Regions from separate parts of the Glaciibacter psychrotolerans genome, predicted to be linked through region 1. Evidence: predicted binding sites of a transcription regulator. Region 1 holds the regulator's gene; each other region holds the start of a gene.
The links. Region 1 encodes HrcA, which represses chaperone genes, less so after heat shock. Its sites were predicted from a motif close to TTNGCACTCGNNNNNNNCGAGTGCNAA; they were not measured.
Positions count from the first base shown of each region.

Region 2: groL (chaperonin GroEL) is a predicted target of HrcA. The motif match lies at 7,157-7,183, and genes of this name have one in related genera.
Region 3: groES (co-chaperone GroES) is a predicted target of HrcA. The motif match lies at 6,232-6,258, and genes of this name have one in related genera.

Region 1 is NZ_JACCFM010000001.1:707,090-716,949, forward strand. It holds gene HNR05_RS03180 (sensor histidine kinase) at 1-1,078, opposite strand, end outside; gene HNR05_RS03185 (DUF2087 domain-containing protein) at 1,183-1,677, shown strand; gene lepA (translation elongation factor 4) at 1,735-3,585, shown strand; gene HNR05_RS03195 (DUF1990 domain-containing protein) at 3,590-4,237, shown strand; gene hemW (radical SAM family heme chaperone HemW) at 4,240-5,469, shown strand; gene HNR05_RS03205 (DUF4870 domain-containing protein) at 5,545-5,919, opposite strand; gene HNR05_RS03210 (DUF4870 domain-containing protein) at 5,963-6,406, opposite strand; gene hrcA (heat-inducible transcriptional repressor HrcA) at 6,559-7,581, shown strand; gene dnaJ (molecular chaperone DnaJ) at 7,610-8,716, shown strand; gene HNR05_RS03225 (16S rRNA (uracil(1498)-N(3))-methyltransferase) at 8,722-9,513, shown strand; gene HNR05_RS03230 (HIT domain-containing protein) at 9,533-9,860, shown strand, end outside.
Region 2 is NZ_JACCFM010000001.1:30,242-40,101, forward strand. It holds gene HNR05_RS17850 (amino acid ABC transporter permease) at 1-519, shown strand, start outside; gene HNR05_RS00160 (amino acid ABC transporter ATP-binding protein) at 519-1,265, shown strand; gene HNR05_RS00165 (type 1 glutamine amidotransferase) at 1,268-2,020, shown strand; gene HNR05_RS00170 (hypothetical protein) at 2,035-2,232, opposite strand; gene HNR05_RS00175 (cytochrome c-type biogenesis protein) at 2,241-2,408, opposite strand; gene HNR05_RS00180 (DMT family transporter) at 2,569-3,567, shown strand; gene HNR05_RS00185 (nitroreductase family protein) at 3,580-4,131, opposite strand; gene msrB (peptide-methionine (R)-S-oxide reductase MsrB) at 4,138-4,539, opposite strand; gene HNR05_RS00195 (DUF3263 domain-containing protein) at 4,709-4,999, shown strand; gene HNR05_RS00200 (LytR C-terminal domain-containing protein) at 5,011-5,580, shown strand; gene HNR05_RS00205 (cold-shock protein) at 5,743-5,946, shown strand; gene HNR05_RS00210 (DUF3048 domain-containing protein) at 6,017-7,096, shown strand; gene groL (chaperonin GroEL) at 7,227-8,855, shown strand; gene HNR05_RS00220 (hypothetical protein) at 8,927-9,274, shown strand; gene HNR05_RS00225 (hypothetical protein) at 9,271-9,411, shown strand; gene HNR05_RS00230 (hypothetical protein) at 9,408-9,590, shown strand; gene HNR05_RS00235 (HNH endonuclease signature motif containing protein) at 9,828-9,860, shown strand, end outside.
Region 3 is NZ_JACCFM010000001.1:3,679,796-3,689,655, forward strand. It holds gene alr (alanine racemase) at 1-488, shown strand, start outside; gene tsaE (tRNA (adenosine(37)-N6)-threonylcarbamoyltransferase complex ATPase subunit type 1 TsaE) at 491-1,048, shown strand; gene tsaB (tRNA (adenosine(37)-N6)-threonylcarbamoyltransferase complex dimerization subunit type 1 TsaB) at 1,058-1,690, shown strand; gene rimI (ribosomal protein S18-alanine N-acetyltransferase) at 1,690-2,208, shown strand; gene tsaD (tRNA (adenosine(37)-N6)-threonylcarbamoyltransferase complex transferase subunit TsaD) at 2,205-3,275, shown strand; gene HNR05_RS16765 (DUF4190 domain-containing protein) at 3,400-3,909, shown strand; gene HNR05_RS16770 (hypothetical protein) at 3,945-4,502, shown strand; gene HNR05_RS16775 (hypothetical protein) at 4,562-4,975, shown strand; gene HNR05_RS16780 (class I SAM-dependent methyltransferase) at 4,980-6,164, opposite strand; gene groES (co-chaperone GroES) at 6,341-6,637, shown strand; gene rarD (EamA family transporter RarD) at 6,745-7,710, shown strand; gene HNR05_RS16795 (branched-chain amino acid ABC transporter substrate-binding protein) at 8,060-9,166, shown strand; gene HNR05_RS16800 (branched-chain amino acid ABC transporter permease) at 9,288-9,860, shown strand, end outside.

The sequences.
Region 1 (9,860 bases):
CCGCGACGTCGAAGCCCTGCCCGTTGTCGACCACGTCGAGCGCGATCTCATCGGGCATATAACTCAGCGTGATCTCGGCGCGCGTGGCGTGCGCATGCTGACTCACATTCGCCAGTGACCCCTGCGCGATGCGCAACAGTGTCGCCTCGAGGCGCATGGGCAGGGGCAGCGGGTCGCCCGTGATGTGCAGACTCACCGCGGTCTTCTCAGCACTCGGCGCCGCCGCAGCCGTGGCCGTCTCGACCAGACGGGCCAGCGCACCGGGCAGCGATTGGGTTTCCAGTGCTGGAGGGGTGAGCTCCCGGATGAAGCGGCGCGTCTCGTGCAGATTCGTGGCGGCCGTCTGCCGGGCCAGTTCCAGGTGGGCTCGCGCTGCGGCATCCGTCACGGTGCGCTCGGCGGCGTGGATGAGCAGCTGAATGCTGGAGAGCCCCTGCGCGACGGTGTCGTGGATCTCGCGCGCCAGACGTTCACGCTCGGCGATGGTGCCCGCCTGGCGCGAGGTGGCGGCCAGTTCGGCCCGGGTGGCCAGAAGATCGGCGATGAGCCGCTGACGTTCGTTCGCCTCGGCCAGCAGCGCCCGGTAGCCGAGACCGATGGCCACGGCCACGCCGGCGCCGATCAGCGGGCCGAGCACCGCGCCGAGACTCCAGCCGAGGTGGTAGCTGAGGGCCCAGACGGCGAGAATCACGCTCACGAGCACCGCCGGAATGGCGTAGCGCAGCCGCAGCACGTGCAGTTGCAGAAAGAAGAGAGGGAAGACGATATAGGACGCGTCGGGGGCGAGCACCGTGAGCGCGAGCCACAGAATCATGAGCGCGGTCAGCCAGACCGGAGTAATCCAGCGTTGGCTGTGCGTGCGAGCGAGCACGCCGCCCGCGGCGTAAACGCCGAGGAAGAGTCCGGCCAGAGCCACGATCACGCCCGGCAGCGGCCAGACGCCGAATGACGCCCGCACAATGACAAACAGGGTGAGCGCGACGATGAGGGTGTGCAATCCGATGCGGAGGCCGGTGAAGACCGGGGTCAGCGCGGAATGCGGCAGTCGAGCGCCGAGGGTTGCATCTGGGGTGGACATTGCCTTCAGCCTAATCAACGTGGCTCGCGCGGGGCATCCATCAAAGGAGTGAGGGTGCAGTAGGGTCGAGCGCGAGATCAGCGGAGCACGAAGGAGGCAATCAGATGGCGATCGCCTGGCGAAATATCGTGGCGATGCTCGCGAACCCTGACCTGCGGACGGCATACGCCGAAGTGATCCTGGCGGAGCACGCCGCCACGCCGCTGACCGACGCACAGCGCGCGACGGCGCTCGTGAAGTTGGAACGGTCCGGAATCTTGATCCGGAACGACGAGGGTGACCTCGCCGTTGATTCTGAGTCGTTGAGAGTGCTGCTCGCCGAGCCTGCCGACCGCCCCTCGAGAGAAGGCTTCCGTCGTTTTCTCCGCGCGGATGGGCGCATCGACAGGTTTCCTGCCACTCGCGACGAACGTCTGGCATTTCTCGAATGGCTCACAGCGCAAGCCTTCGTGCCAGGAGAAGTTCTCGTTGAGAAGCAGGTCAACCAGCGATTGAGCAGCCTCAGCGACGATGTCGCGCTGGTGCGCCGCTCCCTCATCGATCATGGGCTTCTGGAGCGCGCACCGGATGGTGGCTCCTACTGGCTGCCCGCGAAATAGGCTCGGTCGACGAAGTCGGCAGCCGAGACCGCCCCGTCATGGGAGAATGGGCAGATCATGTCACCGAGAGCTCTCAAGGCGCTTGAACCGGCCGCAACTGCCCCCGCGTTCATCCGTAACTTCTGCATCATTGCCCACATCGACCACGGCAAGTCGACCCTTGCCGACCGCATGCTGCAGATTACGGGCGTCGTCGACGACCGAGCCATGCGTGCGCAGTACCTCGACCGGATGGATATCGAGCGTGAGCGCGGCATCACTATCAAGAGCCAGGCCGTGCGGATGCCGTGGGAACTTGACGGTCAGACCTACGCGCTCAACATGATCGACACGCCTGGCCACGTCGACTTCAGCTACGAGGTCTCCCGCAGCCTGGCCGCCTGTGAAGGCGCGATTCTTCTCGTCGACGCGGCGCAGGGCATCGAAGCCCAGACCCTCGCCAACCTGTACCTGGCCCTCGAAAACGATCTGACGATCATCCCGGTGCTGAACAAGATCGACCTGCCCGCGGCCGACCCGGAGAAGTACGCGAAGGAGCTCTCCAGCCTCATCGGCGGCAGCCCCGACGATGTGCTGCGCGTCTCCGGCAAGACCGGAATGGGCGTTCCCGAACTCCTCGACCTGGCTGTCAGCCAGATTCCGGCGCCGAAAGGCAACGCGGATGCCCCGGCCCGCGCCATGATCTTCGACTCGGTGTACGACAGCTACCGTGGCGTCGTCACCTACGTGCGCATGATCGACGGTGAGCTGAAGCCGCGCGAGAAGATCCAGATGATGTCCACTCGGGCCACCCACGAGATCCTCGAGATCGGAGTCAGCTCCCCGGAGCCCACCCCGAGCAAGGGTCTCGGTGTGGGCGAGGTGGGCTACCTCATCACCGGCGTGAAGGACGTGCGCCAGTCGAAGGTCGGTGACACTGTCACCACGGCGGCCAAACCGGCCACCGAAGCATTGCCGGGTTACACCGAGCCGCAGCCGATGGTCTTCTCGGGTCTCTACCCGATCGACGGCAGCGATTTCCCGGTGCTGCGTGAGGCGCTCGACAAGCTCAAGCTGTCTGATGCCTCGCTGGTCTACGAGCCCGAGACATCCGTTGCTCTGGGCTTCGGGTTCCGCTGTGGCTTCCTCGGCCTGTTGCACCTCGAGATCATCACCGAGCGTCTGGAGCGCGAGTTCGACCTCGACCTGATCGCCACGGCGCCGAGCGTGCCGTATGAGGTCACCACCGATGACAAGCGCACCGTCACCGTGACGAATCCGAGCGAGTTTCCGAGCGGCAAGATCGCCAAGGTCGAGGAGCCGGTCGTTCGGGCCGCAATTCTCGCGCCGAAAGACTACGTCGGCGTCATCATGGAACTCTGCCAGGGCCGCCGCGGCGTGCTGCTCGGCATGGAATTCCTCGGTGAAGACCGGGTTGAGATTCGCTACACCATGCCACTCGGCGAGATCGTCTTCGATTTCTTCGACCAGCTGAAGAGCCGCACCGCCGGCTACGCCTCGCTCGACTACGAACCCACTGGCGAGCAGGAAGCAGACCTGGTCAAGGTCGACATTCTGCTGCAGGGCGAGCAGGTCGACGCGTTCAGCGCCATCGTGCACCGTGACAAGGCGTATGCCTACGGCGTGCTGATGACAACGCGACTGCGCGAACTGATCCCGCGTCAGCAGTTCGAAGTGCCCATTCAGGCCGCCATCGGAGCGCGCATCATCGCGCGTGAGAGCATCCGGGCCATCCGTAAGGACGTTCTGGCCAAGTGCTACGGCGGTGACATCAGCCGTAAGCGCAAACTCCTCGAGAAGCAGAAGGAGGGCAAGAAGCGCATGAAGATGGTCGGCCGGGTCGAAGTTCCTCAGGAAGCATTTGTTGCGGCGCTCACCGGAGATACCGAAAAGAAGAAAGAAAAGTAGTCTGATGCGCCGCGCAACATTCACCGATGCCTCCGTCACCTATGGGGCGATCGGGGGAACCCTCGCCGACGACCTCATGATCTACCCGCCGCCCGGAACACGGCCGGCGGAGCACATCGTCAAGCTGGGCAGCGGTGAGGAGCGTTTTCACGCGGCCGCGGCATCACTCATGTCGTGGGGTGTGCAGCGCGGCAGCGGCATTGAGGTCACCGACTTCGAGGCCGGAACCGGCGTGGAATACACCGGAATCGTCTTCGACGAATATGGGATCCCCTCGAGAGATCAGAGTCATCCGGTCAACGAGGCGACGTTTGGCGAAGACGGCACGCCGTACATCTCCAATGGCATGACGGCAAAGCTTCACATCAAGGCCGGACCGTTCACGGTCGTCGCCCCGGTGCGTGTCGTCTATGTGATCGACGAGGCGAACCGGATCGGATTCGCCTACGGCACGATGGCCGGTCATCCCGAAAGCGGAGAAGTGTCGTTCATCGTTGAACGTCACGACGATGACACCGTCTGGCTCGCGATCCGCTCGTTCTCGCAGCCGAGCAACTGGAAGTACACCCTCGCCACGCCCTATCTGCGTTATCAGCAGAAGCGATACACCAAACGGTACCTGCGCGCCCTGCACCCATCATCGGGGGCCTAGACATGCCCAGCGCACTTCCGCTCGGTGACCCCGCACCGCTTGACGGTCTGCTGCCGGCCTCGGTCATCGAGGGCGCCGGGGAACGCGACTTCGGCGTCTACCTGCACGTTCCGTTCTGCCGCGTGCGCTGCGGCTACTGCGATTTCAACACCTACACCGCCACCGAGCTGCGTGGGGTCAAGCAAAGCGATTACGCCAGCCAAGCGGTGATTGAGATAGAGGCCGCCGGGCGCATCCTGACCGAATCGGGTCTGCCCGCCCGCACTGCCCAGACCGTCTTCTTCGGTGGCGGAACGCCGACCCTGCTTCCCGCCGAGAACCTGATTCGGATGCTGCAGGCCGTGCGTGACACCTGGGGTATCGCGCCCGAGGCCGAGGTGACGACCGAGGCGAATCCCGACTCGGTCGACGCCGCCTATCTGGCCGCACTGGCCGAGGCCGGCTTCACCCGCGTCTCATTCGGCATGCAGTCGGCGGTGCCGCACGTGCTCGCGACGCTGGAACGCACGCACGACCCGGCCCGGGTGCCGCTCGTCGTGCAGTGGGCGCGCGAGGCCGGCCTCGACGTGAGCCTCGACCTCATCTACGGCACGCCGGGGGAGTCCCTCGACGACTGGCGCACCAGCCTCGACTACGCCATCGGCCAGAAGCCAGACCACATCAGCGCATACTCGTTGATCGTCGAAGAGGGCACCAAGCTGGCACGGCAGATCAAACGTGGTGAGGTCGCGCACGTCGACGAAGACCATCAGGCAGACCTCTACGAGCTGGCCGATGAGAAGCTCGCCGCTGCGGGCTACGGCTGGTACGAGGTGAGCAACTGGGCGACCGATGATGCGCACCGTTCCCGCCACAACCTCGCCTATTGGACCGGCCAGGACTGGTGGGGCGTCGGCCCCGGCGCGCACAGCCACGTCGGTGGGGTGCGCTGGTGGAACGTCAAGCATCCGGCCGCGTATGCCGACCGGGTGCTCGCCGGTCACTCGCCGGCCGCGGGACGCGAGACCCTCGACGCGGCGACGCGCGAGGTCGAGCGAGTGCTGTTGCGCTCGCGCATCCGTGAGGGTATTCCGGCCGCCTCGCTCGGCGACCAGGGCCGGCACGCGGTGGCCGGGCTGATCGCCGACGAGCTCATCGACCCGAAGGCAGCCTTTGCCGGCTCCATCGAACTGACGCTGCGTGGGCGCCTGCTCGCGGATGCCGTCGTGCGCCGTCTTCTCGCCGACGATTAGCCCCGGGATGAGGCCTCCGGGATGAGGCCTCCGGGATGAGGCCTCCGGGATGAGGCGCCCGGGAACAAGCCTGGGTCAGCTCACGAACTTGATCGTCAGCGGGTAGACGTACGGCTTGCCGGCGTTCGCGGCGAGGGCGGCCATGATCCCAAAGACGATGCTGAGAACCCAGGCGGCGAGCAAGATCAGGAATCCGATAAGCAGGAACGCTGTGACCCAGCCGATGACATACGCGATCAACAGGGTGATTTGAAAGTTCAGAGCCGTGGCCGTGTGCTCACGGATGAAGGGGCCGCGATCGCGAAGGATCAGGTAGCCGATCAGCGCCGGCAGAAACCCGAACAGGATTCCGCCGATGTGGATCAGGGTCGCCCAGAGCTTCTCGTCGGCGGGGCTGAGGGGAGCCGATGCCTGGTAGGGGGTGTCGCCGGTCGGTGGCAGGGAAGTCATGGCAGTCACTTTCGTCAAGGAGGGGGTTACGAGTAGAGACTAGCTACTTGATCAGTCGCACCGCGAACGGGTAGCGATAGGGATGCCCGTCTTTCGCCTGCATGAAGCCGAGAATCGAGAAGATCACACTCGCGATCCACACCACCCAGACGAGCAGTCCGACGACGGCTCCGATTCCGAGCGTGACGACGGTGAGGAATCCGGTGACGATCCAGATGATTGCGTAGGCGAAGACGAGTGTGATCTGAAAGTTCAAGGCCTCCTTGGCTTGCTCGTCGGTGAACCGTCCGCGATCTTTGAAGACGAGCCAGATGATCAGCGACGGCAGAAAGCTGAGGATGCCGCCGAGGTGAGCGAGCGAAGCCCACTGCCAATCTTGTGCTTGAGTGAGTGGGGCAGCCACGGGAGCAGCAGGCTGAGTGGGGTGTTCTGGTGGGTGCTGGCCGAGGTGAGGATCGTCGGGGAGCGGGGCTTGTGAGTCACTCATCATCATGCCTTTCAGCGAAGGAAGAGGGATCAATGCCCTCTTAACGGTACTGCGGCACCGGGTGCGGAGCAATGGGTTCACTCAGCCGGACAGGATATGATTGGCACTCAGTCAGTGTGAGTGCTAACAATGGGCAGGGGAGGCGATCTCAAATGGTGTCTGATCGTAGTCTCGAAGTGTTGCGCGTGATCGTGCAGGACTACGTGGCGTCCCGCGAACCCGTTGGCTCCAAATCGATCGTCGAACGGCATTCTTTCGGGGTGTCGGCCGCGACGATCCGCAACGACATGGCTTTGCTTGAAGAAGAAGAGCTGATTGCCGCTCCGCACACGTCGTCGGGCCGCATCCCCACCGACAAGGGGTATCGAGTGTTTGTCGATCACCTGGCCGACCTGCGCCCGCTGACGGCAGCGCAACGACAGGCCATCGAGGCTTTTCTCGGCCAATCCGCCGACCTCGACGAGGTGCTCGCTCGCAGCGTGCGACTCCTTTCCCAACTCACCCGCCAGGTTGCCCTGGTGCAGTATCCCTCGGTGTCTCGCGCAAAGGTGCGTCACATCGAACTGGTTCCTCTCAGTGAGACCCGCCTTCTCTCGGTGCTGATCACCGACTCGGGCCGGGTGGAACAACGCGTGATCGAATTGCCACGCTCCGTCGACGAGCACACGTTGGGCGAGGTGCGTGCGCGACTGAATTCCGTCGTCGGCGGCCGAACGATGGCGGATGCCGCGGCGGCGCTGACGGCGCTGGCCGGCGTCGGACCGCGCGAGCTGCAGCCCGTCGTCGACCTGATCACCGCTACTCTCGTCGACCAGATCGGCGCAAACCGTCACGACAAGCTCGTGATGGCCGGAGCCGCCAACCTGGTGCGCACCGAAGAAGACTTCACCGGCAGTATCTCGCCGGTGCTCGACGCCATCGAGGAGCAGGTCGTGTTGTTGCGCCTGTTCGGCGAGATGGCGACTGACTTGCACGGCGTCGCGGTGAGCATCGGACGCGAGAATGCGTCGTTCGGTCTCGGCGAGACATCCGTTCTCACGAGCGGGTACTCCGCACCCGGCGGCGATTTCGCCCGATTGGGTGTGCTCGGTCCGACCCGCATGGATTATTCCAACAACATGGCCGCCGTTCGTGCGGTGGCCCGCTACCTCTCTCGCCAGCTGGGCGAGAACTAACCACCAGAATCAACGAGGAGAGCCACCTTTGGCTGACCACTACGAAGTTCTTGGCGTCGAGCGTGACGCCAGCACCGACGAGATCAAGAAGGCGTACCGCAAGCTGGCCCGCCAGTTGCACCCCGATGTGAACCCCGGGGCGGATGCCTCGGAGCAGTTCAAGCTCGTCACTCACGCCTATGACGTGCTGAGCAACCCCACTGAGCGTCAAAAATATGACCGGGGTGGCCAGGGCGGTGGCGGATTCGACGGCGGCAACTTCGGTAACTTCGGCGACATCTTCGAAACCTTCTTCGGCGGCGGCGGCGGCCAGAGCCGCGGCCCGCGATCCCGCCGTGAACGGGGACAGGACGCTCTGCTACGTGTGGAGCTCGACCTCGACGAGGTCATCTTCGGCACGCACCGTGAGATCGAGGTCGACACGGCTATCGTCTGTGCGACCTGCAACGGATCGTGCTGCCAGCCCGGCACATCGCCGGTCACCTGTGACATCTGCCACGGAACCGGAAACATCCAGCGTGCCGTGCGTTCTCTGCTGGGAAACGTCATGACGAACAGCCCCTGCGGCAGCTGCCGCGGCTACGGCACCGTCATCGCCACCCCGTGCGTGACCTGCCAGGGGCAGGGCCGCGTGCGCGCCCGTCGTACCGTCGCCGTCGACATTCCGGCCGGCGTCGAGACGGGTCTGCGACTGCAGATGCCCGGCAGCGGCGAGGCCGGGCCCGCCGGTGGCCCGAACGGTGACCTGTACCTCGAGATGAAGGTGCGCCACCACGACGTGTTCAGCCGTGACGGCGACGATTTGCTCGCCACCATCGAGGTGCCCATGACCGACGCCATCCTGGGCACAACGGCCACGGTCAAGGCCCTCGATGGCGATATCGCGGTCGAGCTGAAGCCGGGTGTGCAGAGTGCCGAGGTTATTACGATCAAGGAGCGCGGCGTCACCAAGCTACGCGGCAACGGCCGCGGCGACCTGAAGATCGGCGTGCATGTGGTCACTCCCACCAAGCTCGACCACAAAGAAAAAGAACTCATCGAACAGTTCGCAGCCCGTCACAAGACGCCGGCTCCGGCGCTCAGCCAGTTTCAACAGGGGCTGTTTGCGAAGCTGCGCGACCGGTTTCTCGGCTAAGTCTGATGGCCCATTTCTTCCTCGATGAAACCCTGAGTGCTTCGCTCTGCGCGCCCGGCTCCACCGTGAGCATCGGCGGCAGTGAGGCCAAGCATGCCGTGACGGTCAGCCGTATCCGGCCGGGCGAGCAACTGCTGCTCGGCAACGGGGCAGGAATGATTCTGCACGGCACCGTCGTGACGGCTGAGCCGGCCGAGCTGACCCTGTTGGTCGACACGCGCGAGCTGACCCCAGCGGCGACACCGCGCATCGTTCTGGTGCAGGCCTTGGCCAAGGGCGATCGGGACGAACTGGCCGTGCAAGCGGCGACCGAGTTGGGCGTTGACGGGGTCATCCCGTGGACCGCCGCTCGGTCGATCTCACGCTGGGAAGGCGCGAAAGTCACGAAGGGTCGAGAACGCTGGGCGAGCATTGTGCGCGAGGCCAGCAAACAGTCGATTCGCCCGTGGCTTCCGGTGGTGGCCGACCTGGTCAGCACCAAACAGCTGGTGAAGCTGGCCACTGAGACGCGGATGCTGCTGCTGGAGCCGAGTGCGACGGCGCGGCTGACCGAGGTCGACTTCGTGGTCGAATTCGAGGCCGACGTCGAGGCCGACGTCGACGATGCCGCGGATGCCACCAGCCGGCGTGACATCCTGCTCATCGTCGGCCCCGAAGGCGGAATTGCGCCCAGCGAACTCGACGCCCTCGAGGCGGCCGGCGCCACGCGCGTGCGCCTCGGCGACACGGTGCTGCGCACCTCGACGGCCGGGCCGGCGGCCCTCGCCATCCTGAACGCGACGCTTCGTCGTTGGTAGCGCCGCTTAAGATAGCAGTATGACTTCTTCTGGGGCAGAACCGTCCATCTTCAGCCGCATCGTCGCGCGTGAAATCCCAGCGACCATCGTCGCCGAGAACGACCAGATCATTGCGTTCGAAGACATCAACCCGCAGGCACCCGTGCACATCGTCGTCACGACGAAGACCGGCGAATACCGTGACGTCGTCGAACTCGCCGCCGGTGACCCGCTCCTGCTGGCCGAACTCGTGCGCGTCGCCCACGAGATCGCCGCCGAGCGCACCGGCGGGGAGTTTCGGCTCGTGTTCAACACCGGCGCAGCCGCCGGACAGACCGTATTCCATGTGCACGCACACGTTCTGGGCG
Region 2 (9,860 bases), 680 kb from region 1:
CTGGCCACGGCGTACGTGGATGTCTTCCGTGCGGTGCCGTCGATCATCGTGATCTATCTCGTTGGCTTCGGCCTGCCGCTGGCCGGAGTTCCCCTCTTCAGCGACCTTGGCCCGATGTGGTCGGCGGTGCTCGCTTTGACGCTCACCTATGGCGCCTACGTCGCCGAGGTCTATCGCTCCGGAATTGACGGCATTCACTGGTCGCAGGTCTCCGCAGCTCGCTCACTCGGGCTCTCCTACGGAAAGACGATGCGTTTCGTGGTGGTTCCGCAGGCGCTGCGCCGGGTGACTCCGCCGTTGCTGAACGACTTCATCGGGTTGCAGAAGGACACCGCTCTCGTCACCATCATCGGCACCGTCGACGCCTTCACCCAGGCCAAGATCTACTCCAGCAACTACTTCAACCTGTCGTCGGTGACGGTTGTCGCCATCTTGTTCATCATCATCACCATCCCGCAGACCCGGTTCGTCGACAGGCTCCTGGAGCGCGACGCGCGTCGGCAGCGGAATAAGGGGTAATCGTGGCTTTTCTTGAACTGAACACCATCACCAAGTCCTACGGGAGCAATCAGGTGCTGCGTGGGATCGACCTGCACGTGAATCGGCATCAGGTCGTCTGCCTCATCGGCGCGTCGGGCTGTGGCAAGTCCACCCTGCTGCGCTGCGTCAATGCACTCGAAGAGATCGACCAGGGAGACATCCGTCTGGACGGCGACGTCGTCTCAGGCGAGGGAATCGACGTCAACTCGCTGCGGCGCAAAATCGGCATCGTCTTTCAGAGCTTCAACCTGTTTCCGCACATGAGCGTGCTCGACAACGTCACGCTGTCTCCCATCCGCGTTCTCGGGCTGAGCAAAGCGGATGCCGAGGCGCAGGCACTCGCTCTGCTGGAACGTGTCGGGCTGGCGAGCAAGGCCGCGGCCTACCCGGACCAGCTCTCGGGCGGCCAACAACAACGCGTGGCAATCGTGCGCGCACTCGCAATGAACCCTGACGTTCTGCTTCTCGACGAGATCACGTCGGCTCTGGACCCTGAGCTGGTGGCCGAGGTGCTCAATATTGTGCGTGATCTGGCGGCAGATGGGCTGACCATCCTGATGGCAACCCACGAGATGTCGTTCGCGAAGGAAGTCGCCGACACCGTCGTCTACGTGCATGAGGGAGTCATTTTGGAACAGGGGCCACCCGATCAGATTTTCGGGGCGCCCCAGGAGGAGCGCACCCGTGCGTTCTTGAAGAAGATCATTGAGGCGGGAAGGCTATGACGATGACGAAGATCTTGGTCGTCGAACATGAGGCAAATGCGGGAATCGGCCTGGTCGGCGAGCGCATCCGGGCCGCGGGCATCGAGATCGATGTTGTGGGTCCAGAAGCTGGGCATGACATTCCGCTCGCTGCCGAGGGGTATGCCGGGGTCGTCGTGTTGGGCGGAACACCCGGGCCAACCGATGATGACGACGCGACCTGGTTGCCGCGGGTCCGCGCTCTGATCTCCGACAGCCTGGAAACGGAAACGCCGTTCCTGGGCATCTGCCTCGGCGCCCAGTTGCTCGCTGTCGTGGCCGGCGGCGTGGTCGCCGGCGTGCGCAAAGGATCAGAAATTGGACTCAGCGAGCTGGCTCTCACCGCTCACGCCGCGGATGACCCGTTGCTGCACGATCTGCCGAGCGAATTGCACGCCATGCAGTGGCATTCGCTCGAGGTGCACGAGTTGCCCCCCGGTTCGACGTCCCTCTGCTCAAGCGACCGCTGCCCGAACCAGGCATTTCGAGTGGGGGAGTCAGCCTGGGGGCTGCAATTCCACCTGGAGGCCCTCGCCGCAACCGCCGAGGAATGGGCGCGCCACGACAGTGCTGATCTGCAGGATGCCGGGCTCTCGCGGTCGCAGGTCATCGAGCCGATGCGCCAGCGCGAGGCCGAACTGCGCCAGGTCTGGTCGACCGTGGCCGACCGGTGGGTGAACGTCGTGCAGTCAGCAGAATCGTCGACCCGCCGGAGCAACAGGGTCGCCACGGCCTGAGGCCGAGCGGTACGTCAGCGTTTCGCCCGCTGCGCGAGCCCCCGGGCATCCGCTTCGAGCGTATGACGAATCGATTCCGCCTTCTTCGCGGTCTTCTCACCGATCTCGTGGGCACTCTTTCGCGTGGCCCGTTCGGCCTTGTTGATCGCGCGGATGCCCACGAAGAACACGGTGAGAGCGAGCATCGTGACGATGATGTATTTAATACGCATGGGGCGACTCACACGGTGTTCTTGCGTCCGGAGATGAAACGCAGCAACCACCCAATGACGGCGATGACCAACAGCACGATACCGACCCAGAGCAGCCATTGGAGGGCCTGAACGAAGCCGCCGACAAAGAGCGCGATGATGGCGATGATGATGATGATGACAAAAAGTGCACTCATTTCACTCACATTCCATTCGTTTCTTTACTGAGATGGGGCCATTATGGCGGATCTGGTCTGTCGCACGTATGTTCAATCCGTTGTAACCATGTAACTCTGTCGTGAGCTCATCTGCAAGGCTCGCTTCGGTGAGAATGTAGTGACGCATGAAAGGTGACGGATGACGCAACTGGCCGACACGCACAGCACCACCCCGGCCGACGCCTCCCACCGCCACCTCCCGATGGGGGCGGCGGTCGGCTGCGCCGTGCTCTTCGGGGCTCTGAACGCACTGCAATCGCGCATCAACGGCGAGCTCGGTGCCCGCATCGGCGATGGCTTCGTCGCTGCGGTGATCTCGTTCGGCAGCGGCCTCGTCGTTCTCAGCGTCGCGATGCTGATCTGGCCGGCCGGGCGACGCGGCTTGGGCCGCGTGCGGCAGGCGCTCGCGGGCCGCACGCTCGCGGGCAGCACGCTCACCTGGTGGCAGGTTCTGGGCGGCACCGCCGGGGCGTTCTATGTGCTGTCGCAGAGCCTCACGGCCGCCATCCTCGGGGTTGCGCTGTTCACGGTCGCGGTCGTGGCGGGTCAGACGGTCAGCGGTCTGGTGATGGACCGGTTCGGCATCAGCCCCGGGGGCCGACGCCCGCTGACGCCTCCGCGTGTGATCGGGGCGGTCGGGGCACTGGTCGCCGTGGGACTCGCGGTGTCCGGCCAGGCGGCGTCGGGGGTGCCGCTCTGGCTTATGTTGATGCCGCTCGCGGCTGGGTTCGGCCAGGGCTGGCAGCAGGCGGTCAACGGGCGGGTGAAGGCGGTGGCCGAGAGCGCACTGACCGCGACATTTGTGAACTTTGTCTTCGGAACCGTCGCGCTCGGCGCGGTGTGTGTCATCCATGCGATGTTCGTCGGTTTTCCCGCGGTGCTGCCTGCGGAACCGTGGCTCTACATCGGCGGACTACTCGGCTGCATTTTCATCGCCGGCAACGCAATGATCGTGCGCACGACCGGTGTTCTCGTGTTGGGCCTCGGTATCGTCGCCGGTCAGCTGCTTTGCGCGCTCGCGCTTGATCTGTTCATTCCGACGATTGCTGCGGGCCCGGTTGCCACGACCACGGTGGCGGGAACCGTGCTGGCTCTCGCCGCCGTGGGCGTGGTCGGCATCCGTCGGCGCAGCCGTTAACCGGCCGCGGCGTCAGATCGAACTGAGGTACGCGGTGGGGTCGATTGCTGTGCGTGTTGTCGGCTTCGCGTCGGAGGGCACGCCGCCGACGTAGAGCCAGCCCAGCAACTCTTCGTTGTCGGTCAAACCATGCAGAGTGCGAACGGATGCCGCGCGCGTGCGCGGACCTGTGCGCCACATCACACCCCAGCCGGCCTCCGCCAGAAGAAGACTGAGCGCATGGGCCACACCCGCCGCCGTCGCATCCTGTTCCCAGATGTCGACCTTGTGGCTGGGCCGTCTGCTCGCCACCACGGCGATCAGCAGCTCGGCGCGCAGCGGTTTGGCCGCCATTTTCGGGTCGGCGCCGAGCGCCTGGCCGGAGGCTTCGACCAGTGCGGCACCGAGACGCTCGCGCGCCGCACCACGCAACTCAATCAGTCGCCACGGTCGGAGCGCCCCATGGTCGGCGACCCGGGCCGCCGCGGTGACCAGCGGAAGCAACTCCTCATGGCTCGGCGTGTCAGCGGTCACCTTCGCGAACGAGCGCCGTGCGGCCACCGCGTCCCTGATCGGATGAGTCACGACGTGCTACTCGGCCGGGGTGAAGTTCAGCGAGATCGAGTTCATGCAGTAACGGTCGCCCGTCGGCGTTCCGAAACCGTCATCGAAAACGTGGCCCAGGTGAGAACCGCAGTTCGCACAGCGCACCTCGGTGCGCGTCATACCCAGCGTGTTGTCTTCGATCAGTTCGACCGCCTCGGGACGCACCGACTCGTAGAAGCTCGGCCATCCGCAGTGCGAATCGAATTTGGTGCCGCTCTTGAACAGTTCGGCATTGCATGCGCCGCAGGTGTAGATGCCGGAGCGGCTCTCGTCGAGCAACTCCCCGGTCCAGGCGCGTTCGGTTCCCGCCTTGCGCAGAACCGCAAACTTCTCGTCGCCGAGTTCTTCACGCCATTCATCGTCAGACTTTGTGACTTCGTAGTCCATCGCTTGTCCTTTCACTCACACGGTGTAAGCGGTCGGCTTCACCGCCTCCAGACTAAACTCCCGGCACCCCTCGAACATTCCATCGGCCCTCAAGGCGGCACGGGGAACAGTCAGCACCGGTCATTTAGGATTGCCAGTGCAAGGCGGCTGGAGATGAGGGAGAGACCGGGTGCACGACGAACTCTCTGAGCGCGACAAGGCCATCCTGGCGTTCGAAAACGCGCAGGCCCACCATGCCGGCGATAAAGAACAGGCGATTAGAGCCGAGTTCTCGGTGTCTGCGGCCCGCTACTATCAACTGTTGGGCGCCTTGATCGACTCTCCTGGTGCTCGTGCTCACGATCCGATGCTGGTGAAACGACTGCAACGGATGCGCGACGCCCGAGCACAGGCGCGAGCCCGTCGGTCCCTGCCCACACCTGACTACGCCCAACCGAACGATCTGCCGAACAAGGACTGAACGAACTGACGATGCCTCGCAACACACCGAACGATCGCTTCGATTCCCTGCCGCGCTCCATCGACCGAGTCGGCGCGCACCGGTCCCCGCGCAAGAAGGGCCGCGGCTGGGTCGCCTTCGCCTGGGCTGCCGGCGTGACGGCCGTTCTGGTCGGCATCGGTGCGGCAGTCATCTTCACCCAAAGCACCCGACTCGACATTGCTCTTCCCGGGGTGACTCCAGTGGCCAGCAGCGCTGCCGCCGCCATTCCGACGGCGAAGCCCGTGCCGACGCCCGAGCCCACCGTCGACCCGAACCTCAGCATCACCGTGCTGAACGGAACGCCCGGCGCAGGGATTGCTGCAGGTGTCGGCGAGTTGCTCACGGCGGCCGGCTGGAATGTCGGTGCCACCAGCAACGCTGACACGGAAGACATCGTCACGACGACCATCTACTACTCGGATGCGTCCTTGGAAGGGGCCGCGCGGGGGATCGCCGCCTCACTTCCCGGGGCAGAGATTCGACTGGCGAATGACTTCGCCGAGTCAGGTGCCGATCTCACCGTGGTGGTCGGCAACGACTATATTGCCGCGACCGAGTAACCACTGTGGGTGGTACGAACGTGAGAGTTCGTGTGATTAATGCAGCTTCACCCCTGTTTTCTTCTACCCTCGTGTCGCTAGTATCTGGTTTTGGTCGCCCATTGTGACCCAGCGCCGTCATGAGGCGGGCGCTGCCAGAATCACAGCAAACGGGAGTAGCACATGGCGAACGGAACCGTGAAATGGTTCAACGCTGAAAAAGGGTTCGGCTTCATCACTGTCGATGGAGGTGACCAGGACGTCTTCGTTCACTTTTCAGCAATTGAAATGAGCGGCTACAAGGTTCTTGAAGAAGGCCAGCAGGTCGTTTTCGAGGTTGGTGTAGGGGCTAAAGGCCCGCAGGCGGAGTCGGTTCGACCCGCCTAGACGCGTCGATTGTGAAGGCGCGCCCTGACTAACGCCGCCCGTTCCACCGGGCGGCGTTAGTGTGTGGCGAATGAGTTCAGAAACTTTCGGCCCCTCGTCATCGTCTCGATCTGCCCCGGAGCACGGTCGTCAGCGCGCAGGATTGTGGAGTGTGGTCGTGTTGATTCCGGCGCTGCTGCTCACCGCGTGCGCTCCCGCAACCCCCGCCGTGACCGCATCGCCGAAGCCACGGGTGACGGTGACGCCCACGCCTGAACCGGTCGAACTCGCTCCTCTGCGTGGAACTCCTCGCCTGCCCGGTTCTGTCTCCCTCCCGGCGTTCTCTGCGAAGATCGACAATCATGAAGGTGCACGGCCTCAGATCGGGCTTGAGCGCACCGATATCGTTTTTGAGGAACTCGTCGAAGGGGGCCTCACCCGTTACGTCGCGGTGTGGCAGTCCGACATTCCCGATCTGCTCGGCCCGGTGCGATCGATCCGGCCCATGGATCCCGACATCATCGTCCCCTTCGGTGGAATCGTCGCCTACTCCGGCGGCCAAGAGATGTTCGTGCAGATGATGATGGACACTCCACTCGTCAACGCCGTGTTCGACTATGACGACACCGGACTGTTTTATCGCATCGACGACAAAGATTCCCCGCACGATGTCGTGGTGAAGGCGACGGATATCGTCGCGGCACATCCTGAGCTTGCGCCCCCGGTGCAGCAGTTCGAGTACGCGGAGAAACCTGACGAGGCCTCGGCGATGCTGGCCGGTTCCCCCACGACAACAATCAACACCCGGTTCTCAGACGCGCGTTGGCCGAGCTGGAGCTGGGATCCCGCCCAGGCGAGCTACCTGCGTTCGCAAGAGGGAGAACCCGACCTCGACAGTGTGGGCGCCCAACTGCACGCGACGAACCTGATCGTGATGCGCGTCGGAATCGACTGGACGTACGGTTACGTGCCCAAAACCGTCATGGTCGGATCCGGCGAGGCCTGGGTGTCGACGGGCGGCAAGAGCATTCACGCCACCTGGTCGAAGGATGCGCAGGCCTCGCCCATCCGTGTGGTCGCCGATGACGGCACGCTGATCGCGCTCGCGGGCGGCAATACCTGGATCGAGCTGGTGCCAACCGAGGACGGCTCTGTCGAGCTGGTGCCGTAGGTCGAAGCGCAAGCCCACACCGTTCACTTGCACTCTCGGCATCAGAGTGCCAGAATTGATCTGGCACTCTCTCCGTTTGAGTGCTAATCCGTCACAGTTTTGGAACGTCCGGGAGGGACGAGAAACACACATGGCAAAGATCATCGCTTTCAATGAAGAGGCCCGTCGCGGCCTGGAGCGCGGCCTGAACATCCTCGCTGACACGGTCAAGGTCACCCTCGGCCCGCGTGGACGTAACGTCGTGCTGGAAAAGAAGTGGGGCGCCCCCACGATCACCAACGATGGTGTATCCATCGCCAAGGAGATCGAGCTGGACGACCCGTACGAGAAGATCGGTGCCGAGCTCGTCAAGGAGGTCGCTAAGAAGACCGATGACGTCGCAGGCGACGGCACCACCACGGCTACCGTTTTGGCTCAGGCCCTGGTTCGCGAAGGCCTGCGCAACGTCGCAGCCGGCGCCGACCCGATCAGCCTCAAGCGTGGCATCGAGAAGGCGACCGCTGCGGTCATCGCCGAGCTCATTGCCAGCGCCAAGGAGATCGAAACCAAGGAAGAGATCGCGGCCACCGCATCCATCTCTGCCGGCGACGCCGAGATCGGCGCAATCATCGCCGAGGCGATCGACAAGGTCGGCAAGGAAGGTGTTGTCACCGTCGAGGAGTCGAACACGTTCGGCACCGAGCTTGAGCTCACCGAGGGCATGCGCTTTGACAAGGGCTTCCTGTCGGCATACTTCGTGACCGACCCCGACCGTCAGGAAGCGGTCTTCGAAGACCCCTACATCCTGATCGTCAACTCCAAGGTCTCGAACATCAAGGACCTGCTGCCGATCGTTGACAAGGTCATCCAGACCGGCAAGCAGCTCCTCATCATTGCTGAGGATGTCGACGGCGAGGCTCTGGCCACGCTCGTTGTGAACAAGATCCGTGGCATCTTCAAGTCGGTTGCCGTCAAGGCTCCGGGCTTCGGCGACCGTCGCAAGGCGCAGCTGCAGGACATCGCTATTCTCACCGGTGGACAGGTCATCTCTGAAGAGGTCGGCCTCAAGCTCGAGAACGTGACCCTCGACCTGCTCGGTAACGCCCGCAAGGTCGTCATCACCAAGGACGAGACCACCATCGTTGAAGGTGCCGGCGACGTCGAAGCCATCGCCGGTCGTGTCGCTCAGATCCGTTCCGAGATCGAGAACACCGACAGCGACTACGACCGTGAGAAGCTCCAGGAGCGTCTCGCCAAGTTGGCCGGTGGCGTTGCAGTCATCAAGGCCGGCGCCGCGACGGAGGTTGAGCTCAAGGAGCGCAAGCACCGCATCGAGGACGCCGTGCGTAACGCCAAGGCAGCCGTCGAAGAGGGCATCGTCGCCGGTGGTGGCGTTGCGCTCATCCAGGCTGGCAAGACCGCATTCGAGAGCAAGGCAATTCTTGACCTCGTCGGCGACGAGGCAACCGGCGCGAACATCGTGCGCGTTGCCATCGACGCTCCGCTCAAGCAGATCGCCCTCAACGCCGGCATGGAGCCGGGCGTCGTTGCAGACAAGGTGCGTCACCTGCCCGTCGGACACGGCCTCAACGCCGCGACCGGTGAGTACGTTGACATGATCGCTTCCGGAATCAATGACCCGGTGAAGGTCACCCGCTCGGCGCTGCTCAACGCATCGTCGATCGCTGGTCTGTTCCTCACCACCGAGGCCGTTGTCGCCGACAAGCCGGAGAAGAACCCGGCTCCGATGGGCGACCCGTCGGGTGGCATGGACTTCTAAGTCTGAGCCGGCACCATCTGTTTCACCTGCTTCACCAGACTGGGCGTCTCCTTCGGGAGGCGCCCAGTTTTTTGTGCCCCGTCAACGTGGAGCCGTCACTCTCTCAAGCCCCGGCGCCTGCCCTGCCGCCTGCCCCGTCGCCTGCCCCGGCGGTCGGCGACCGCCTTCGCTACCGGTCGACGACCTCCGCTGATCGAGCCCCCTCCGCTGATCGAACCCCCACGCTGATCGAGCCCACACCGCTGATCGAGCCCACACCGCTGATCGAGCCCACACCGCTGATCGAGCCCACCCCGCTGATCGAGCCCACCCCGCTGATCGAGCTCGTCGAGATCCCGCGAGCCGCCCTCGAGACGGGGGAGCGAGGTCTCGACAAGCTCGACCCACGGTCGGCAGTTGACGTCGCACCCTTCCGTTGATCGAGCCCACCTCGCTGATCGAGCCCACCCCGCTGATCGAGCTCGTCGAGATCCCGCGAGCCGCCCTCGAGACGGGGGAGCGAGGTCTCGACAAGCTCGACCCACGGTCGGCAGTTGACGTCGCACCCTTCCGTTGATCGAGCCCACCCCGCTGATCGAGCCCACCCCGCTGATCGAGCTCGTCGAGATCCCGCTAGCCGCCCTCGAGCCGGGGCAGCGAGGTCTCGACAAGCTCGACCCACGGTTCGGCAATCGACCCCTCGCCCCTCCGCAGATCCAGCCCACGCCGTTGATCGAGCTCGTCGAGATCCCGTGAGCCAATCTCGAAACCGAGGAACGGGGTCTCGACAAGCTCGACCCACGGTTCGGTAATCGAGTCCGCACCCTTCCGCTGATCGAGCGTGTCGAGATCCCGTGAGCCACCCTCAAGACCCGTGGGCGAGCTTTTGGCCGGTTCAAGTTCTCGATCCCTCCACAGACACGAGTTCGAGAAGTTATGCACCGATACTGAGAAAAACTCGTAATCATGTTCGTTCTTTGGGAGAATAGAGCTATGTCAATCACCTCCCCACCCCCCGTCTCCGCC
Region 3 (9,860 bases), 3.0 Mb from region 1:
CGACGAGGCATTCGATGGTGCGGCTCGGCATCGGCATCTACGGTCTGTCGCCCTTCGACGACGCGAGTTCGCGTGACCTGGGGCTCAGGCCGGCTATGACGCTGCGCGGACAGATCGCCGCCGTACGCCGCGTTCCAGCCGGGGCCGGCGTCTCCTACGACTACACCTGGCGCAGCCCAGAAGAGACGACTCTCGCCCTGGTGCCTCTCGGCTATGCCGACGGTGTGCCGCGGCAGGCCTCGGGCCGGGCGAGCGTGCGGATCGGCACGGCGGACTATCCGGTTGTTGGTCGCATCGCGATGGATCAGTTCGTCGTGAACGTCGGCAACGCCGCCGTCGCGGTCGGAGACGATATCGTGCTGTTCGGCGATCCAGAGCTGGGCGAGCCCGGCGCGGTCGACTGGGCGGACGCCGCCAGCACCGTCAACTACGACATCGTCACTCGCATCGGCAACCGCGTGCCCCGGGTCTACACAGGCGGCGCTTAGCAATGCAGATCACCATTGCCGATGCCGACGGGATGCACGACTTTGGCATGCGCCTTGCCGAGCAGCTGCGTGCCGGCGATCTGATCGTGCTGACCGGCCCGCTCGGCGCCGGAAAGACCACTCTGACTCGAGGTCTCGGGGAGGGGCTGGGCGTGCGCGGGTCTGTGACCAGCCCCACGTTCGTGCTCGCCCGCACTCATCCGAGTGTCGTCGGGGGACCCCCGCTTGTGCACGTCGACGCGTACCGGCTGTCGACGCCCGTCGAACTCGACGACCTCGACATCGACTTTGTGCACTCCATCGTCGTGATCGAGTGGGGCAGGGGGATGCTGGACGGTGTGACGGATTCCTGGCTCGACATTGAGATCGTGCGACCGCTCGGGGCATCGCAGGCCAGCCCCGATGCGGATGCCTCGGCAGCGGATGCCTCGGCAGCGGAATCCGCGGGTGTCATCGAGGTGCACGACGTCGATGAACCCCGCACTGTGACGATCACGGCTCACGGCCCCCGCTGGCCAGCCGCGCCCGCGTTCGAACTCGCCCGGCACCCAAGCGAATAGGCTGAACCCGTGCTTCTTGCCATTGATACCTCCGCCGGAACGAGTGTCGCCGTCGTCGACCGCGAGCGCGGAGTTCTTGCCGAACGCGGCGTCGCCGACACCATGCGTCATGCCGAGGTGATCGGCACGTTGATCGCCGAATGCCTTGCAGAGGCGAGCGTCACGGTTGCCGAGCTCTCGGCCGTGGCTGGCGGAATGGGCCCCGGCCCGTTCACCGGTCTACGCGTGGGCATCGCCGCGGCCCGCGTCTTCGCGCTCGGGGCGGGCAAGCCGTTCATTCCCCTCGTGAGCCACGACGCGATCGCCTACGGCCGCTACCGCGCCGGGCACACTGGTGCGTTGCTCGTCGTCACCGATGCCCGTCGCCGCGAGGTCTATTGGTCCGCGTACAGCGGGGCGGATGCCGTGGGCCTGCCCGTGCGCATCGGCGACCCGGGTCTCGCCAAGCCCGCTGAACTGCTCGAAGCCGACTGGCCGCATGCCGGAATGTTCCGCGTCGACGAGCCCGTCGTCTCTGCCGGAGACCTCGGCATGGTCGCCGAACTCAGCTGGGCCGCTGGGCGCGCGTTCGCCGCCGATGAGCCGCTTTACCTGCGTTCCCCCGACGTCACGCTGTCGGCCGGCCCGAAGCGAGTGAGCTAGTGGCCTGGCAGCTGCGCCGCGCCCACGTCGACGACGTCGACGCCATCATGGTGCTTGAGACCGCGCTGTTCGAGAATGATGCCTGGTCGCCGGCCATGATGGCCCGGGACATCGCCGATCCGGCCTGCTATTACCTGGTCGCTTTTCCGCCCGACGAACCCGAACGCATCGAGGCGTACGCCGGGCTGCTCGCGCCGCGCGGGGCGAACCAGGGCGATATCCAGACCATCGGGGTCACCGAATCCGCGCGCGGCAAGGGGCTCGGCCGCACGCTTATGCAGGCCCTGATCGCCGAAGGCTACAAACGGGGCGCTCGCGAGATCTTTCTCGAGGTGCGTGCCGACAATCCATCGGCGCAACGCCTGTACACACGCCTCGGCTTCGACGAACTCGGCGTGCGACGCGGCTACTATCAGCCCGATAACGTCGACGCTGTCGTGATGCGGTTGACGATCGTGCCGCCGCACGCGGCACTCGCCGACGCTCTCCCCCTGGTAAACCCAAAGGAATCCCTATGAACCGGGTCAACCCGCTCGTCCTCGGTATCGAGACGTCGTGCGACGAGACCGGGATCGGAATCGTGCGTGGTACCACGCTGCTTTCGAACACGATTGCCTCGTCGATGGATCAGCATGCCCGCTACGGCGGCGTCGTTCCGGAGGTCGCCGCCCGCGCCCATCTCGAGGAGATCATCCCGTCGATCGAGGCGGCCGTGGCCGAGGCCGGCATCCGTCTCGACGACATCGACGCCATCGCCGTGACGAACGGACCGGGCCTGGCCGGCGCGTTGATGGTGGGTGTTGGCGCGGCCAAGGCACTCGCGGTGTCGCTCGGCAAGCCCATCTATGCCGTCAATCACCTGGTCGGGCACGTCGGCGCCGATCTGCTGCAGAATCCGGAATCGGATGCCGGGGCCACGTCCCTCGAATACCCGACGATCGCGCTGCTGGTGTCCGGCGGGCACACGGCGCTTCTGCTGGTGCGAGATCTCGTCTCCGACGTCGAACTACTCGGCGAGACGATCGACGATGCCGCGGGGGAAGCGTTCGACAAAGTTGCCCGAGTGCTCGGCCTGCCGTATCCCGGCGGCCCGCAGATCGACCGTGTGGCGGCAGTGGGAAACCCGAAGGCCATCCGGTTTCCCCGCGGGCTCAGCCTGCCCAAAGACATGGCCAAGCACCGCTACGACTTCTCATTCTCGGGATTGAAGACGGCGGTGGCGCGCTGGGTCGAGGCGCGTCAGGATGCCGGTGATGACGTTCCCATCGCGGATGTCGCGGCGAGCTTCCGGGAGGCCGTGGTCGATGTGTTGCTCACGAAAGCTGTTGCGGCCTGCACGGACTACGACGTGCCGCGACTGCTGCTTGGTGGGGGTGTCATCGCTAATGCGCGGCTCCGCGAGGTTGCTGCGGAGCGCACCAGTGCTGCGGGGATTGACCTACGCATCCCACCTCTGTCGCTCTGCACCGATAACGGGGCGATGATCGCCGCACTCGGCGCCCAGCTGATCATGGCCGGGCATGCGCCGTCGAACCTGGAATTCGGTGCGGATTCCACCCTCCCGGTATCGGAGATTCAGGCCTGACGCGCACTCGCGTTCCGGGGCGGGTTGCGCCGTTTGGCGTGCGGGGGAGTAGCGTTGGGAGACGTGGTGGTGTCGAACCGAGACCACCTGCACGACGCCGCCCTGACGAGAAGGAGTCCCTCGCATGACCGACCCCACCCTGCCGAACGACGCCGCATCCGCTGTGCCGCCCACCACACCTCCGATTTCCGACGCTCCGACGTCTGAGGCGCCGTCGGCCGCTCCAGCAGATGCTGCTCCGTCGGCTGCCCCGACGTATGGCGCACAGCCGGCTACCCCGACGTATGCTGCACCGCCGGCTTACAACGCACAGCCGGCCCCGGGCGCACCGGCCTATGGCGCCGCACCGACCATGCAGCCGGGTTACGCTCAGCCTGTTCCTGCGGCCCCCGCTGGATCGACGTATAACGTGCTCGCGATCATCTCGCTGGTCTCTGCGTTTTTCTTCAACCTCGTCGCCATCATTACCGGGCACATTGCACTCAGCCAGATCAAGCGCACCGGCGAGAACGGGCGCGGTCTCGCGATCGCTGGAGTCGTCATTGGCTATGTGTCGCTGGCCGTCTCGATCCTTGTGGGGGCGCTCTTTATCATCGGGATGATCGCCGCGGGGAGCTACTCCAGCACGTACTAGTGTCGAAAAATGGCATGTGAAAGGAATGAACTCTCATGAGTGATCCAAACACGCCCAATGTGCCACCGGTGCCCGAGGTGCCCGATGTGCCACAGGTCCCCGATGTGCCGCAGGTTCCGGATTTCCCTGAAGTCCCGAACCTGGCGGCACCGGTTTCCGTCGCGATGACGCCTCCGCCTTCAGGATCGCCACCGCAATATGGTGCGCCGCCTCCGGCAGCACCGCCGCAGCAGTATGCACCCTCGCAGTATGCGCCACCGCCGGGGGTCCCGGCATATTCCTTCTCTGCCCCGGGGCCGGCCGTGAAACAGCCGGTTCTGGGAATCATTTCGTTGATCGCCGGAATCATCGGTCTGATCGGATTTCCGATCGTTGGGTTCATCCCGATCGTCGGGGGCATTCTCGGCCTCTTCATTCCGGCTGCTGCCGTCATTCTCGGATTCCTGAGCAAGTCGAAAGAGCCGTCGGCCAAGGCGTTCTGGCTGACCGGTCTCATCACCGGCTTCGTCGGAATAGTTCTTGCGCTCGGCAGCATCCTGGTGTGGGTGATACTTCTGGCCACAGGCTTCGGTTCGTCGGGATATATATACTGACGTGATGCCGACCGCTGGCTGCCGAACGGTGAAGACGGGGATTGTGCAAAGGGGTGGCCATGACTGATACGCGTGGCGAGCAAACAGAATCGAATGGATCTTTTCAGTTCGATCTCACGCGCGATCCCGCTCCAATCACCGGACAAATCGAGTACGACTCGACGGTGACGGCGCCCACGGAATGGGTTCCGTACGTCTACGCCTCAGAAAACGCTCGGTTGCGCCCCGCGCCCCGCGCCTTCTCGATCGCCGCGCTCGTGTGTGGAACCCTCGGGCTGTTGCTTGGACTGTTTGGAGTCTGGGGGGGACCATTGGCATTCATCGCCGTGATGTTGGGGCTTCTCGCACGCAACCGCGAGCCGCTGGCCCGGCCGCGTTGGGGGTACGGCGTCGCTACGGGGCTCATCGGTCTAGCGTTCACGGGTCTGTGGATTGCCGTCGTTTCGAAGGGCATGTCCGCACTCACCGTGTGAGGGTTCACACGCGCTCGACGAGAAGCGCCACCCGATGGCCTGCGGCACGGGTGAGTATCAGCGTCGCCGAGGTCGTGCCCTTGAGCTTCAGCCGAGTGCGCAACGTTGCCGGGTCAATGTCAACGCCGCGCTTCTTGATCTCGAGCGTGCCGATCCCGCGCTCCGCAAGCGCAAGACGCAGCTTCTTCTCGTCGAACGGCAGAACGTCGAGAACACGGAAAGCCGTGGCGAAGGGTGTGTGCTGCACGGTTTCCGCGGTCAGGTAGGCGATGCCCTCACTCAGCATCCCGGCGTCCAGGCTGCGGGCGAGGTCGCCGATCAGCCGGGCTCGGATGACGGCCCCATCGGGCTCGTAAAGATACTCGCCAAGGGGAACCACCGCGGCATCCTCACTGTCGGCAGCCGCGGTGAGCTCGGCGGGCCCTTCCGGACGCAGCACGAGTGCTGCCCGACGGATGCCGTCGCGTGCCAGAACGCCGAACCACAGACCCATCTCCACCAGGGCCCCATTGACCGAGATCCATTGGGCCTCTGCCTCGGCCGGGATCTGGTCACGGTCATGCCCCGGACCGAGCTTGACGCCAATCGGAAGTCGCTTCGCGAGGTCGAACACGAAGTTGAGCGAGGGGGAGTAGTCCTCGGGGTTCAGCCGCGAGGTGTTGCTGTGCCCGCTGGTGCGCCGGGCGGGGTCGAGCCAGGCTGCATCACACTCAGAGAGGTCGAACGATTCGGCGTCGCTGTGCACCACGGTTGCCGCAGGGAACGGTGCCAGATTGAAGCTCGCGATGGCGGCGGTCACCTCGTCGGCGTCAACGGCGGTGACGATCAGGTCCATTGCCGCCAGTGCCAGAGCATCCCCGCCGATGCCCGACCCGAGGTCGGCGACGCGCGTCAGGCCGGCTGCCGCGAAACGGCCGGCGTGCAGTGCGGCGACCTTCAACCGGGTGGCCTGCTCGAGACCGGCTTCGGTGAAAAGCATGCGGCTGGCGAACTCGCCGAACTTGGGCACCGCTTTCGCCCGCAGTTTTGATTGGCTGAGTACGGCAGAGACCAGGCCGGGTGCGTGGCCCGCTTTGCGCAGATCACTGACCATTTTTACGACGTCGGACGCCGGTTCGTAGGGGGGGAGTGAGTCGAGAAGACGCAGCCCCTCGGGCGACAGCAGCTCGACGAGCTCAGAGCGATCCATCGTGCCAACTTACCAAGCGAGTCAGGTTGTTCGCGGTGAGAAGTTGCGACTCGGCAGTGTCGCGTCTCTGGCACTCACGTTGCGTGAGTGCCAGAATCGCCCTAAACTCGGTCTTAGCACTCTCGCTGTGAGTCTGCTAACCGAATCTTTGTCAAGAAACAAGAAAGAGGTCAACCGTGTCGGTCTCCATCAAGCCGCTCGAGGATCGCATCGTCATCAAGCAGGTCGACGCCGAGCAGACAACTGCTTCAGGTCTTGTCATTCCTGACTCCGCCAAAGAGAAGCCCCAGGAAGGCGAAGTTATCGCCGTCGGCCCCGGCCGCATCGACGACAACGGCAACCGCGTTCCGCTCGACATCGCTGTTGGCGACAAGGTGATCTACTCCAAGTACGGCGGAACCGAGGTCAAGTTCGGCGGTGACGACCTGCTCGTCCTGTCGGCTCGCGACGTCCTGGCTGTCGTCGTTCGCTAAGTATCAGCATTCACACAAGACCCGGGTGGCTCCTGCCGCCCGGGTCTTTTGCTGTCCCACGGCCGACCTCGAGTTGTGCATATTGTATACAGACGTAGAATCGAGACGTGTCAATTTCCAGCGAATCACGCATCCCCGTTGAAGAGCCAGTGGCCTCGAAGGCCACCGCCACCAGCCGTTCGGGTCTGATCTATGCGCTCGCCTCATACACAATCTGGGGCTTTCTTCCGTTATTCTTCCTCGCGCTCGCCCCGGCAGGCGCCTTTGAGGTCGTGGCGTGGCGCATCGTCTTCTCGCTGGTGTTCTGTGTGCTGCTGCTCGCCGTCACCCGCAAGTTCACCGCCTTCTTCCGGCTGATGGCGCGTCCGCGGATTTCGATCACCATGGCTGTGGCGGGCGTGCTCATCTACATCAACTGGCAGACCTACGTCTACGGGACCTTCAGCGGTCAGGTCGTCGAGGCTTCGCTCGGCTACTTCATCAATCCCATTGTGACCGTTTTTCTCGGCGTCTTCTTCCTCCGTGAACGACTGCGCCTGACGCAGTGGATTGCGGTGGCGGTGAGCCTTGTCGCAGTGCTCGTTCTGGCAATCAGTGCTGGCAGCGTGCCGTGGATCGCACTGATACTCGCCTTTTCGTTCGGGCTCTACGGATATATCAAAAAGCGGGTCGGCACGACGGTCGACGCAGTCGCCGGGCTCACCATGGAGACACTGTGGCTGATGCCGATCGCCATCGTGCAACTCGTGATCGTCGGTGCAACTGCGGGACTCACGATCGGCTCTGCTGGCGGCTGGCACACCGCATTGCTCCTGGCCGCCGGTGTGGTGACCGCCGTTCCCCTGTTGTTCTTCGCCGCTGCATCACGGCGGCTGCCCCTGATCTACATGGGCTTCATTCAGTACCTCGGGCCGATAATTCAGTTCTTCGTCGGCGTTTTGATTCTTCATGAGCCGATGTCAGCCGAGCGATGGGCAGGCTTCTCACTCGTCTGGCTCGCGCTGCTCATTCTCATGGTGGATGGTGTCGTCGGAGCGCGACGCCACCGTCGAGCGGTGCTCGAACTCATCTGAGCGGCCCGACGTCGGAACGCTCGTGAGCCGCGGGGGATTCATGCACAACACCGTGAACAGGGACCGCGTTGAGCTATGCCGCAGAGCCGGTGAGCCGATCGTTATCAAAACGGCGACAAATTTGTACCTGAGAAAAACTCTCGTGCTTGTATGCTCAGTCACACCGTCGAGGTAAAAGGGCCCGCAATGTCGCGGACCGTAGCGTATTCAGGTCGAGAGGCAGAATCAGATGTTACGAAAGAAAGTCCTTACCAGCTTTGCCCTAGCAGCAGCAGCCAGCCTGATGTTGGCCGGTTGTGTCAACCAAGCATCGACAGGCGGGACGAGTTCCACGCCCTCCAGCGCGCGGGTGGATTTGCCCGCCCTCACGTCGATCGAAACCCCGCCGAACGCAGTGCTTCCAGCGGGTGATGGAAAAGCCACCTGCCCGGGCGGACTCACCCTCGCCTACATCGGCGCCGAAACCGGTGCCAACGCGCAGCTCGGTATCAATATTTTCAACGGTGTGCAGTTAGCCGTCGATCAGCAGAACGCAGCCAATCCCGGCTGCCAGGTCGCTTTCAAGAAGTTCGATACCGAGGGTGACCCGAACAAGGCAACCGGCCCCGTCACGCAGGCGGTGAACGAAGCGGACATCATCGGCGTCGTCGGCCTCCCCTTCTCGGGCGAGTCGAAGGCTACCGGCAACATCTTCGAGCAGGCGGGACTGGTGCACATCACCCCGTCCGCCACCAACCCCGATCTGACGAAGAACGGCTGGACGACCTTTTTCCGTGGACTCGGCAATGATGCTGTGCAGGGACCGGCCGCGGCCAAGTTCATGACCGGCCCGCTGGAAGCCAAAACGGTTTACCTGGTTCAGGATGATTCGGACTACGGCATCGGCCTTGGCGCGACGACGACTGAAGCACTGGGTTCTGCCCTCGTGGGAACCGACAAGGTGATCACCGGCCAGAAGGACTTCTCGGCAACGATCTCGAAGATCCTGAACGCCAAGCCTGATGCGGTGTACTACTCGGGTTACTACGCCGAGGGTGCTCCGTTCGATCAGCAGCTGGTGGCCAAGGGGTACACCGGAACATTCGTCGGCCCCGACGGCGTGAAAGATGACCAGTTCATCAAACTCGCCGGTGACGCATCTGAAAATGCCTACTTCACCTGCCCATGCATTCCGGGCGAGTTGATTCCGACCTTTGAGAAGGCGTACAAGGATGCTTTCAGCATGGAGCCCGGAACCTACTCCATCGAAGGTTATGACGCGGCAACGGTACTTCTCTCGGGCATCGGCAAGGGCAACGCCACCCGTCCAGACCTGCTGAACTGGGTCAAGAACTATGACGCTGATGGTCTGAGCAAGCACTACAAGTGGAACTCCACGGGTGAGCTCGCAATACCCGCGGTGTACGGCTACAAGGTGCAGAACGCAAAGATCGTTCCGATTGGAGTCATCGGATAGCGTTTTGCGTGTGAGTGCCGCAGAGTCGTGGCCAATGCCATGCTCTGCGGCACTTCTGATCCATCGCAAGTTTTTCCCCTGAGACGACGACGTCCCAGGCGCTCACGATGCGGATACCTGAATGCTCGATCTACTTCTTCACCCTGTTCTCGACAACGGCTGGATCTCGTTCGACATCCCGTCATTGATTCAAAATTTCTGGAGTGCCACCTTTGACGGTCTCACCTTCGGTGCGATCTACGGTTTGGTGGCGGTGGGTTATACCCTCGTCTACGGCGTCTTGAACCTGATCAACTTCGCCCATTCGGAAGTCTTCATCATGGGCTGCTACGGAGTCGTGGCGGTGCTGGTGACACTTGGCTTCGGGCCCAACCCGCCCACCCTGCCGCTGGGAATGATCATTCTTGACCTTCTTCTGGCGTTAACCGCGGGGATGCTGGCGGCCGCCGGCACCGCCTATGTGGTCGAGCGGGTCGCGTATCGACCGTTGCGAAGACGCAATGCGCCCCGGCTCGTCTTTTTGATCACCGCGATCGGCGCATCCTTCGCGATTCAAGGTGGGATCTTCATCGTGCGCGGCGCCAACCCTGAGCCGGCTGTCACGATGTTCGTTCCGACCCCGGTGTTCGATGTCTTCGGCACCATCGTCAATAGCCAGCAGATCATCATCGTTGTCGCGGCCCTGGCCACGATG